2 regions of the Serratia sp. JSRIV002 genome follow, and region 2 is predicted to be linked to the other one. Evidence: predicted binding sites of a transcription regulator. Region 2 holds the regulator's gene; the other holds the start of a gene.
What was found. The regulator LexA, encoded in region 2, represses DNA repair genes until DNA is damaged. The targets are predictions, from matches to a motif close to TNCTGTATGTACATACAGNA.
Positions count from the first base shown of each region.

Region 1: sulA (SOS-induced cell division inhibitor SulA) is a predicted target of LexA. The motif match lies at 2,903-2,922, and genes of this name have one in related genera.

Region 1 is NZ_CP074143.1:2,249,223-2,253,654, forward strand. Features, by position in the region: gene KGP26_RS10375 (Lon protease family protein) at 1-200, opposite strand, end outside; gene matP (macrodomain Ter protein MatP) at 409-867, shown strand; gene ompA (porin OmpA) at 933-2,015, opposite strand; gene sulA (SOS-induced cell division inhibitor SulA) at 2,375-2,836, opposite strand; gene KGP26_RS10395 (TfoX/Sxy family DNA transformation protein) at 3,114-3,770, shown strand; gene yccS (YccS family putative transporter) at 3,775-4,432, opposite strand, start outside.
Region 2 is NZ_CP074143.1:5,488,293-5,492,724, reverse strand. Features, by position in the region: gene plsB (glycerol-3-phosphate 1-O-acyltransferase PlsB) at 1-1,544, opposite strand, end outside; gene KGP26_RS25715 (diacylglycerol kinase) at 1,867-2,235, shown strand; gene lexA (transcriptional repressor LexA) at 2,359-2,967, shown strand; gene dinF (MATE family efflux transporter DinF) at 3,079-4,419, shown strand.

The DNA.
Region 1 (4,432 bases), 2.8 Mb from region 2:
TACTCACGTGTTTCCTGTGCTTTCAACAGCATAAAACGTGGCAGAGACAGCGGATGCAAAAACAGCGTCAGCGCATTCTCCAAACGGGGCTGGATTGCAGAAAAGGCCACGGGTGCCAATTGAGCAGCGGAATCGAAAATCGCCTGATAAGGCGTAGCAGCAGGCAACAGAGATTGCCATTCAAGTCGGTTATTGGTCAAAGTGTTAGATGCAATCGTCAAAAAGGGAAAGCGCGATTATACAAGAATAACGCCAGCTTGATACCTCCAGAGTCATTGTTGAGCATCGGAGTTTGACATTGCTCGATGACAGTGCAAAAAACAGTCAAAAACGGCGGGTAATTGCCGAGGAAAACTTGGCTAAAGCTGTTATGCTTATTAAAGTTACACGGTCACAGCAGAGTTCATGATGAAATATCAGCAACTGGAAAATCTGGAGAGCGGTTGGAAATGGAAGTACCTGGTGAAAAAGCACCGGGAAGGTGAAGCGATCACCCGCTACATTGAAAACAGCCTTGCTCAGGAGGTCATTGACCAACTGCTGAAGCTGGAAAATGAACCGGTCAAAGTGCTGGCGTGGATCGATGAGCACATGAATCCGACGCTGGATAACCGGATGAAGCAAACCATCCGCGCCCGGCGTAAGCGTCATTTTAACTCAGAACATCAGCATACGCGCAAGAAATCGATCGATCTGGAGTTCCTGGTCTGGCAACGTTTGGCTGCGCTGGCGCATCGCCGTGGCGTGACGCTATCGGAAACCATCGTACAGCTGATCGAAGATGCCGAGCGCAAAGAGAAGTATGCCACCCAGATGTCATCGCTGAAACAGGATCTACAGGCGATCCTGGGTAAGGATGATAAATAGCATTACCCAATGTTAAGGCCAAAAAAAACCCCGCAATGCGGGGTTTTTTACTAAGAAGCGCTTACTTAGCCCTGAGGCTGAGAAACAACTTCTTTGATGCCTTTAACTTCGATCTCTACGCGACGATCTGGAGCCAGACATGCGATCTGAGCTGCAGTTGCGCGGCCTGAACGGTAGCCACAAGAGTCACCGGTAACTGGGTTAGCTTTACCCATGCCACGTGCAGAGATCTTGTCTGAAGGGATACCTTTAGACACGAGGTAATCCACAACGCTTTGTGCACGTTGCTCAGACAGGCGCAGGTTGTATTCTGCTGAACCTACTGCATCAGTGAAGCCCAGAACGACAACAGAACCGTCTTTCGGATCCAGTGAGCTCAGTTGGGTGTACAGCTGATCCAGAGCTTGTTGGCCTTCTGGCTTCAGGGTCGCTTTGTTGAACGCGAACAGAACGTCAGAAGTCAGAGTGAACTTCTTGGTCTCAACAACTGGAGCTGGGGCTGGAGCTGGAGCTACTACTGGAGCAGCAACTTCCTGGCCAAAGCGGTAGGAAACACCTACGCTCAGCATGCCGTTGTCTGGACGTGCACCAACGGTACCTGCGTCACCGATGTTGTTAACCCACTGGTAGTCCAGGCGGGTAGCCCAGTCACGAGTCAGTGCGTATTCAACACCCACTGCTGCCAGTGGAGAAACGCCAGTGTCATGGTTGCTCAGGCGCTGATCGGTCGCACCGTAGTGAGCGTTCGAGTCTGCACGCCAAACCATACCACCCAGACGGGTGTAGATGTCCAGATCGTCCATGATTGGGTAGCTCAGTTTAGCTGCCAATTGAACGCCTTGAGCTTTAAAAGCACCGTTGTTCACGCTGCCTTTGTAAGGCATACGGCCAAGCCAGTCGTAGCCCATTTCGAAGCCCAGGTATTGGTTCGCTTGGTAACCCAAGAACGCGCCTGCACCCAGTTGGCTTTTATGAGTAGGACCGTTGCCGATACCATTCTCATAGCCGTTACCGTAGAAACCGGTGTCATGATACTGGGACCAACCCAGTTTGGCACCAGTGTACCAAGTGTCGTCTTTTGGTGCGGCTTGCGCTACTGTAGCGAAACCTGCCAGTGCCACTGCTAATGCGATAGCTGTCTTTTTCATTTTGCGCCTCGTTATCATCCAAATAGGCAATGAGCTTTAAAGCTGCTTTAAGCCCTTGGTTTAAATTCCTTCGCCAAGGTTTGAGCCCTCGTTTGTTACTCTGCCAGTTTTTCTGGCGTTATAGAGCAACCTTGGCGATGTAAAGTCTACAACGTGGCGCGAAAGTTACAAGTGTGATGTGATAAAGCTCTAAAAAAAAACATGGAATTAGACATATCCTCTAACATATCGGGGGGCTAAACGAGTCTTTTTTTAACATGGAAGGTGGCGCCGAACCGCAGCCAACCTCGCTTTTCGCCCGATCTGCCTGCGATTGCCAGACCAAGCGATAAAAGTGATGGGAAAAGTCCTAAATTTACTTAATGATACAAAGAAGAGTGAATTTTTAAGGTTGAACAGTGTCTGTCGGCAGCAACGATGTCACGTTGGGGTCGCATAATGAACCCATAGGCATTGCCCAATTCTGCCGCTCGACTCAGCCTTAGACGATCCTCTTGTGTCAATTCTGGTAACCAGCCTAGCACCACACTGTAATTTCCTGTCAGTAAAGCCTTCTCCATGGCATCTACGGTAGCCAGTGGATTGATCTGATTAAGCTGTACGACCTTATCAACCGGCAGGCTGGCCTGCTGCAGCCAGGTTTTGCTCAGTTTCTGCTGCGGGGTCAACCACAGTAACCAGCGTGATTGCTTGCCCAACTGCTGCAACAAAGGCACCAATAACTGAGCTACGGCGGGTTGCCGCTCATTGTAAACAAGCTCACTGATTAGGCCATTTTCGTTGCCCTCTTGCGCAGGGATCACCGCTTGCTTTGCCGGCATTGGGGATTGGCTAAAATGAGGTTGATAAAGTGATTGAGTACGCATGTCGTCTCCCGCCCGTAGTGTTACTGTATGTATATACAGTATAGCCATCGAAACAGAAGGTCAACCCAAATTTTCGTAACGCTTCGCATAATTGAGATTATTTATTGTACGTCTTGAATTTATGATTGGCACGACTAGGGATAATGCGTATTTTTTTTAATTAGTTGTTCCCGTTACGTTTATTCCAACCAAAACATGCCTAATGGCTGTGGCTTCATATAAGGAGAGTTAAATGAATGGAGGATCGTTAAGGAGGATCGAACAGGCAAAGTCCTGCTTTGCCGCCCTGGGAAATATTGCCCTACGCTCGCAGTTTGGCGGCTATGGCCTGCTGGCGGACGGCACAATGTTTGCGGTCATTACCGAAGGTGAGCTGTATTTGCGTGCAACGGAAAGTCTGGAAACCGCTTTTCGTGAGCGTGGCATGGTGAATATGACCTATTTAAAGCGAGGGGTCCCCATGGTCATGCGCTATTACTGGGTGAATGAAGAGTTGTGGCGGCAGCGTCGCGAACTGTGTGCGCTTGCTTGGCAGGCTATCTGTGAGACGCGTAAAGAGATAAAGGTAAAAAAACGCTGCAATGGCAGATTGAAAGATTTACCGAATATTGATGCCTCATTAGAGCGCCAGCTGTGGCGAGCAGGCATATGCAATATTTATGATTTTCGCCTGTTGGGGGCCAGAGATAGCTATCTGAAGCTGCTGCAACAGCAAAAAAATCTGGGCATGAAAGTGCTGATGTCACTGGCGGGGGCCATGGCGGGCTACCACCATGCCGCCTTGCCTAATCTACAAAGGGAGGCGTTGACCGAATGGTTCGAAAACAACGCGCTCTTTCCCACCTTTGAGGCGCGGCCAGAAGACCGCGCCTGCGGCCCACATCCTTGAACTATCAACCGGCTTGAGTAATTTGTGTATTGAGTGCCGTCAGCTCGGGTAGCAATTCGAGCACCAGGCCAATTTGCTGCAACACCAGTTGTTCTTTGCTTTCCGGCTCCGGAACCAGCGCAGTAATACGCTCGGAGAGGGCTTCCAGTGCCTGCGTGATACGCTGACGATCATGAGCGTCGTGGTGTAATGCACCATCAACATAGCAAACCGCATCGTTGAGCAAGTCCAGCACGGCGGCACTTTCCAGGCGCTCACGGTGGGCGCCCAGAGCGGAAATATAGCTCAGCAAGGTATGGTTCAGGCACAGCAGGCGGAATGCCGCTTCCTGAATGGTTTTATCGGCTTTAGGGTCAGCAGACATGTTAGAGATCACCGACGCCAATTCTGCATCGCTATTATGGGCATCGCGGCGGGCAATACGATAAGGCAGGCCGTTATCCTTGCCCTGATGGTACTGCACCAGAATGGCATCCAGATAGCGGCAGTCGGCATTCAGTGTCTTGCGCACCATGGCCGGTAACTGACGGAACTTCCAGTCTGGCCAGATAAAACTCACCGCTGCCCAGGCGATGGCACAACCCAGCAGGGTATCGTAGACGCGCGGGGCAGCCACTTCGAACCCTTCGCCCAGCAGGTTAAAGCATAGCAAGACCAACAGG
Region 2 (4,432 bases):
ATACGCACCATGATCTGAGCCGCCAGATCGTTGACCGCAGGCGTCAGCCAGCTTGGGCGCTGTGCTTCGATCGGGTCGATAGACTCACGCCAATGCGGGACGTTGTGGTTCAGGTACGTAGTCAACGGCAGCGGTTCACCAAAGTTTACGTAGCCCTGGCCGAGGTTGCGTAGCTTGCGCAAGCCACGCACCATTTGCAGCAGGCTCTCTTTCTCTTTGGTCGCGCCACGCAGCTCTTTGGCGTAAGTACCTACTTCCATCACGTGCTCGTAACCGATATAAATCGGCACCAGGGTGATCGGACGTGTACCGCCACGCAGCATGGCCTGAATGGTCATCGACAGGGTGCCGGTTTTCGGTTCCAGCAGGCGGCCGGTACGGGAGCGCCCGCCTTCAACAAAGTATTCTACCGAGTAACCTCGAGTGAACAGCTCACCGAGGTATTCACGAAATACGGTTGAATAGAGTTTGTTGCCCTTGAAGGTGCGGCGAATAAAGAATGCGCCCAGGCGACGGAAGATCGGCCCGGCGGGCCAGAAGTTCAGGTTAATACCTGCTGCGATATGCGGTGGCACCAGCCCCTGATGGTAGAGCACATAGGACAGCAGCAGATAGTCCATATGGCTACGGTGACACGGCACATAGACGATCTCGTGGCCATCCTGCGCCAGCTGACGCACACGCTCGGCGTTGGTGACGTTGATACCCTGATACAGCCGGTTCCAGGTCCAGCTCAACACGCGGTCGGACAGGCGCACCGTTTCATAGGAGAAATCGGCGGCAATCTCTTCCATCAGCGCAATCGCGTTCTGCTGGGCCTTTTCGTGGGAGATCTTTTTGCTGCGCGCTTCATCTTCGATCGCTTTTTCAATCGCCTTGGAGGCCAGCAGCTTGTTGAACAGATCCTGACGGGCTGGCAGGCTTGGCCCAACGGCGGCCAGGCGCTGGCGTGCAAAGTGCATACGTGCGACACGGGCCAGTTTTTGCGCGATGGTCTTATCGGTGCCGTGCTCTGTCGCCATCCGGCGTAGGGACACGGTGTTGGAGAAACGGACAAAGCTGTCACGCCCCAGCCACAGTACAGCGAAGAACTTCTGTACGCCGTTCAGCAGGCGCAGGTGCGGCGTGCCGTGGCCTTCACGCCCAGGGGAGCGGCCAAACATCACCGATACCGGCAACATCTGAATATCGAGATCCGGGTTGCTGCGGTGCAGATCCAGATAATCGTGAAACAGTTTTACCGATTCTTCTTTGGGAGTGTAATAGCGGAATACGCGTGGGCCATCATGGATAAACACGTAGCTTGGCAGCACGGTGCCATCGATTTCCAACGGGTTAAGGGGATCGGGCAGATCTTGCGCCAGACACTGGGTGCGCAAGGTGAGTAAATCCGCCTTGGAATTATAAGGTAAAACATACAAAATCGGTCGTGAGGGATCCAACCCTAACTCCGTGACCGGATCTGTTGGGATAACCTTACTTCTTACCAACATTTTTAGTGGTAAGTTCAATATCTTATAATAGATTTTACGCCAACCTGACATGACAACGTGAAGCCTCTTGTTAGCAATTCGCCGCAAGCATACCAGAAACCGGGTAGCAGATCTGTGGCGTTGGGAAATCCACGGCCATTCACGGCAATGGAAGTACATAGTTGAATTATACCTGATGGATATCAAATTGGCCGCTCTAGCGCACTCATGCGCGCGCGGCATTGGTACGACATAGCTAGGTGATTAAGGTATTCCAACCTTGCTGTATACTGCGCTGCGATAAAAATGTGATTGGGCTGGCAAATCTGTCTGGAACGTTGCGGCTGCAACACGACGGGTACATGATCCATCTTGGAGAAAGGCGTTCTTAACTATGGCAAATCAAGCAACTGGCCTGACGCGTATCATTAAAGCGGCAGGCTATTCCTATAAAGGTTTAACCGCTGCCTGGCAGAACGAAGCCGCATTCCGTCAGGAACTGGTGGCGACGGTGGTGGCTATCATCGTGGCGGTTTGGCTGGATGTGGGAGCGATAGCGCGCATCTTGTTGATCGGCTCGGTGCTGCTGGTGATGATTGTCGAAATCCTCAACAGTGCGATTGAGGCCGTTGTCGATCGCGTGGGGACGGAATATCACGAGCTTTCCGGGCGGGCCAAAGATATGGGCTCGGCGGCGGTATCGCTGGCAATCATTCTGGCGCTGTTCGTTTGGGCTTCGGTACTTTGGCAGCATTTGGCGTGAAAACCAGCGGGTATCGTTGCGATCACGCTCGCTACCTGCTGATTTTTATTTATTCTTCGGTTCCCAATCCAGACTTAGCTGTATATACTCACAGCAAGACTGTATAAACAAACAGGGGGCGGAATGAAAGCACTAACTACCAGACAGCAAGAGGTCTACGACCTGATTCGCGATCATATTTCGCAAACGGGCATGCCACCGACGCGTGCCGAGATCGCAATGCGCCTGGGGTTCCGCTCACCAAATGCTGCAGAAGAGCACTTGAAAGCACTGGCTCGCAAAGGCGTTATCGAGATCATCTCCGGTGCATCACGCGGTATCCGCTTGCTGATGGAAGATGAAGAGGGGTTACCTCTGGTGGGCCGTGTGGCTGCCGGTGAACCTCTGTTGGCTCAGCAGCACATTGAAGGGCACTATAAGGTGGACCCTTCACTGTTCAAGCCTAATGCCGATTTCCTGCTGCGCGTTAGCGGCATGTCGATGCGCGACATCGGCATCCTGGATGGCGATCTGCTGGCAGTGCATAAGACTCAAGACGTACGCAACGGCCAGGTCGTCGTCGCCCGCATTGAAGACGAGGTCACGGTCAAACGCCTGAAGAAACACGGTAACGTCGTCGAACTGCTGCCAGAAAACAGCGAATTCCAACCGATCGTGGTCGATCTGCGCCAGCAGAACTTCACCATCGAAGGCCTGGCGGTGGGCGTGATCCGCAACGGCGACTGGATCTAACCGTTTTACCTCGTATTACAGCCCTTTAAAACGGCAAACCTCGCCCCAACTCTGGGGCGATGTCATTTCTAAGCTACGCTAAAATCCATGCTTGTACGGGAACATATCGCCATGCGCCTGCTTTCTGCCTTCACCAGTGACACCGACAAAGCTCTGTGGCGTCTGGCGTTGCCGATGATCTTCTCCAATATTACCGTCCCCTTGCTTGGCCTGGTGGATACCGCCGTTATCGGTCATCTCGATAGCCCTAGCTACCTTGGCGGGGTCGCGGTGGGATCAATGGCCACCAGCTTCCTGTTTATGTTGTTGTTGTTCCTGCGTATGAGCACCACCGGGCTGACGGCGCAGGCGCTGGGTGCGCAAGATCCCTACCGGCTGGCTCGCGCATTTATGCAGCCGTTATTGTTGGCGCTGGTGGCCGGGCTGGCGATTGTGCTGTTGCGAGCCCCGTTGATCACCTTGGCGCTGAACATTGTGGGGGGCGATCGGGAAGTATTGGTTCAGGCCAGGCTATTTTTGGAGATCCGCTGGCTGAGTGCCCCGGCGGCGTTGGCCAATATGGTGTTGCTCGGTTGGTTGCTGGGAGTTCAATACGTGAGGGCGCCGGTGATCCTGTTGATTGTCGGTAACCTGCTGAACATCGTGCTGGATATCTGGCTGGTAATGGGGCTGGGTTGGAACGTGCAGGGGGCTGCAACTGCCACGGTGATTGCGGAGTACGCCACGCTGTTGCTGGGTTTGTGGTTAGCATGGCGGGTACTACGCATGCGGGGGATTTCGCTGACAATGCTGCGAACCGCGTGGCGTGGGGATATGCGCCGCCTGTTGGCACTTAACCGCGACATCATGCTGCGTTCGTTATTACTGCAACTGTGTTTCGCTTCGTTGACCATTCTGGGAGCCCGCATGGGCGGAGAGGTGGTGGCGGTGAATGCGGTGCTGATGAATCTACTGACCTTTACCGCCTATGCTCTGGATGGTTTTGCCTACGCGGTGGAAGCCCATTCCGGCCACGCCTATGGTGCGCGGGACGGGCGGCAACTCCGTAAAGTATGGCGTGCCGCCTGTCGGCAGGCTTGCCTGGTTGCCTGTGGTTTTGCCGTTATTTATCTGTTCGCCGGGCAGCAGATTGTGGCGGGCTTAACCTCGCTGCCGGAGTTGCGTGCGCTGGCAAATCATTATCTGCCCTGGCAGGTGGTGCTGCCCCTGGTGGGGGTTTGGTGCTATCTGCTGGATGGCATGTTTATCGGCGCCACCCGTGGCGCAGAAATGCGTAACAGCATGGCGGTAGCCGCAGTGGGCTACGGGCTGACGTTGTTCACCCTGCCGGTATTGGGCAACCACGGTTTATGGCTGGCTCTGGCGGTATTCCTGGCACTGCGCGGGGCTGCTTTGGGCTGGGTTTGGCACCGTCATAGCGTGCAAGGCACCTGGTTTTCATCCCCTAACTAGCGATACATAGGCC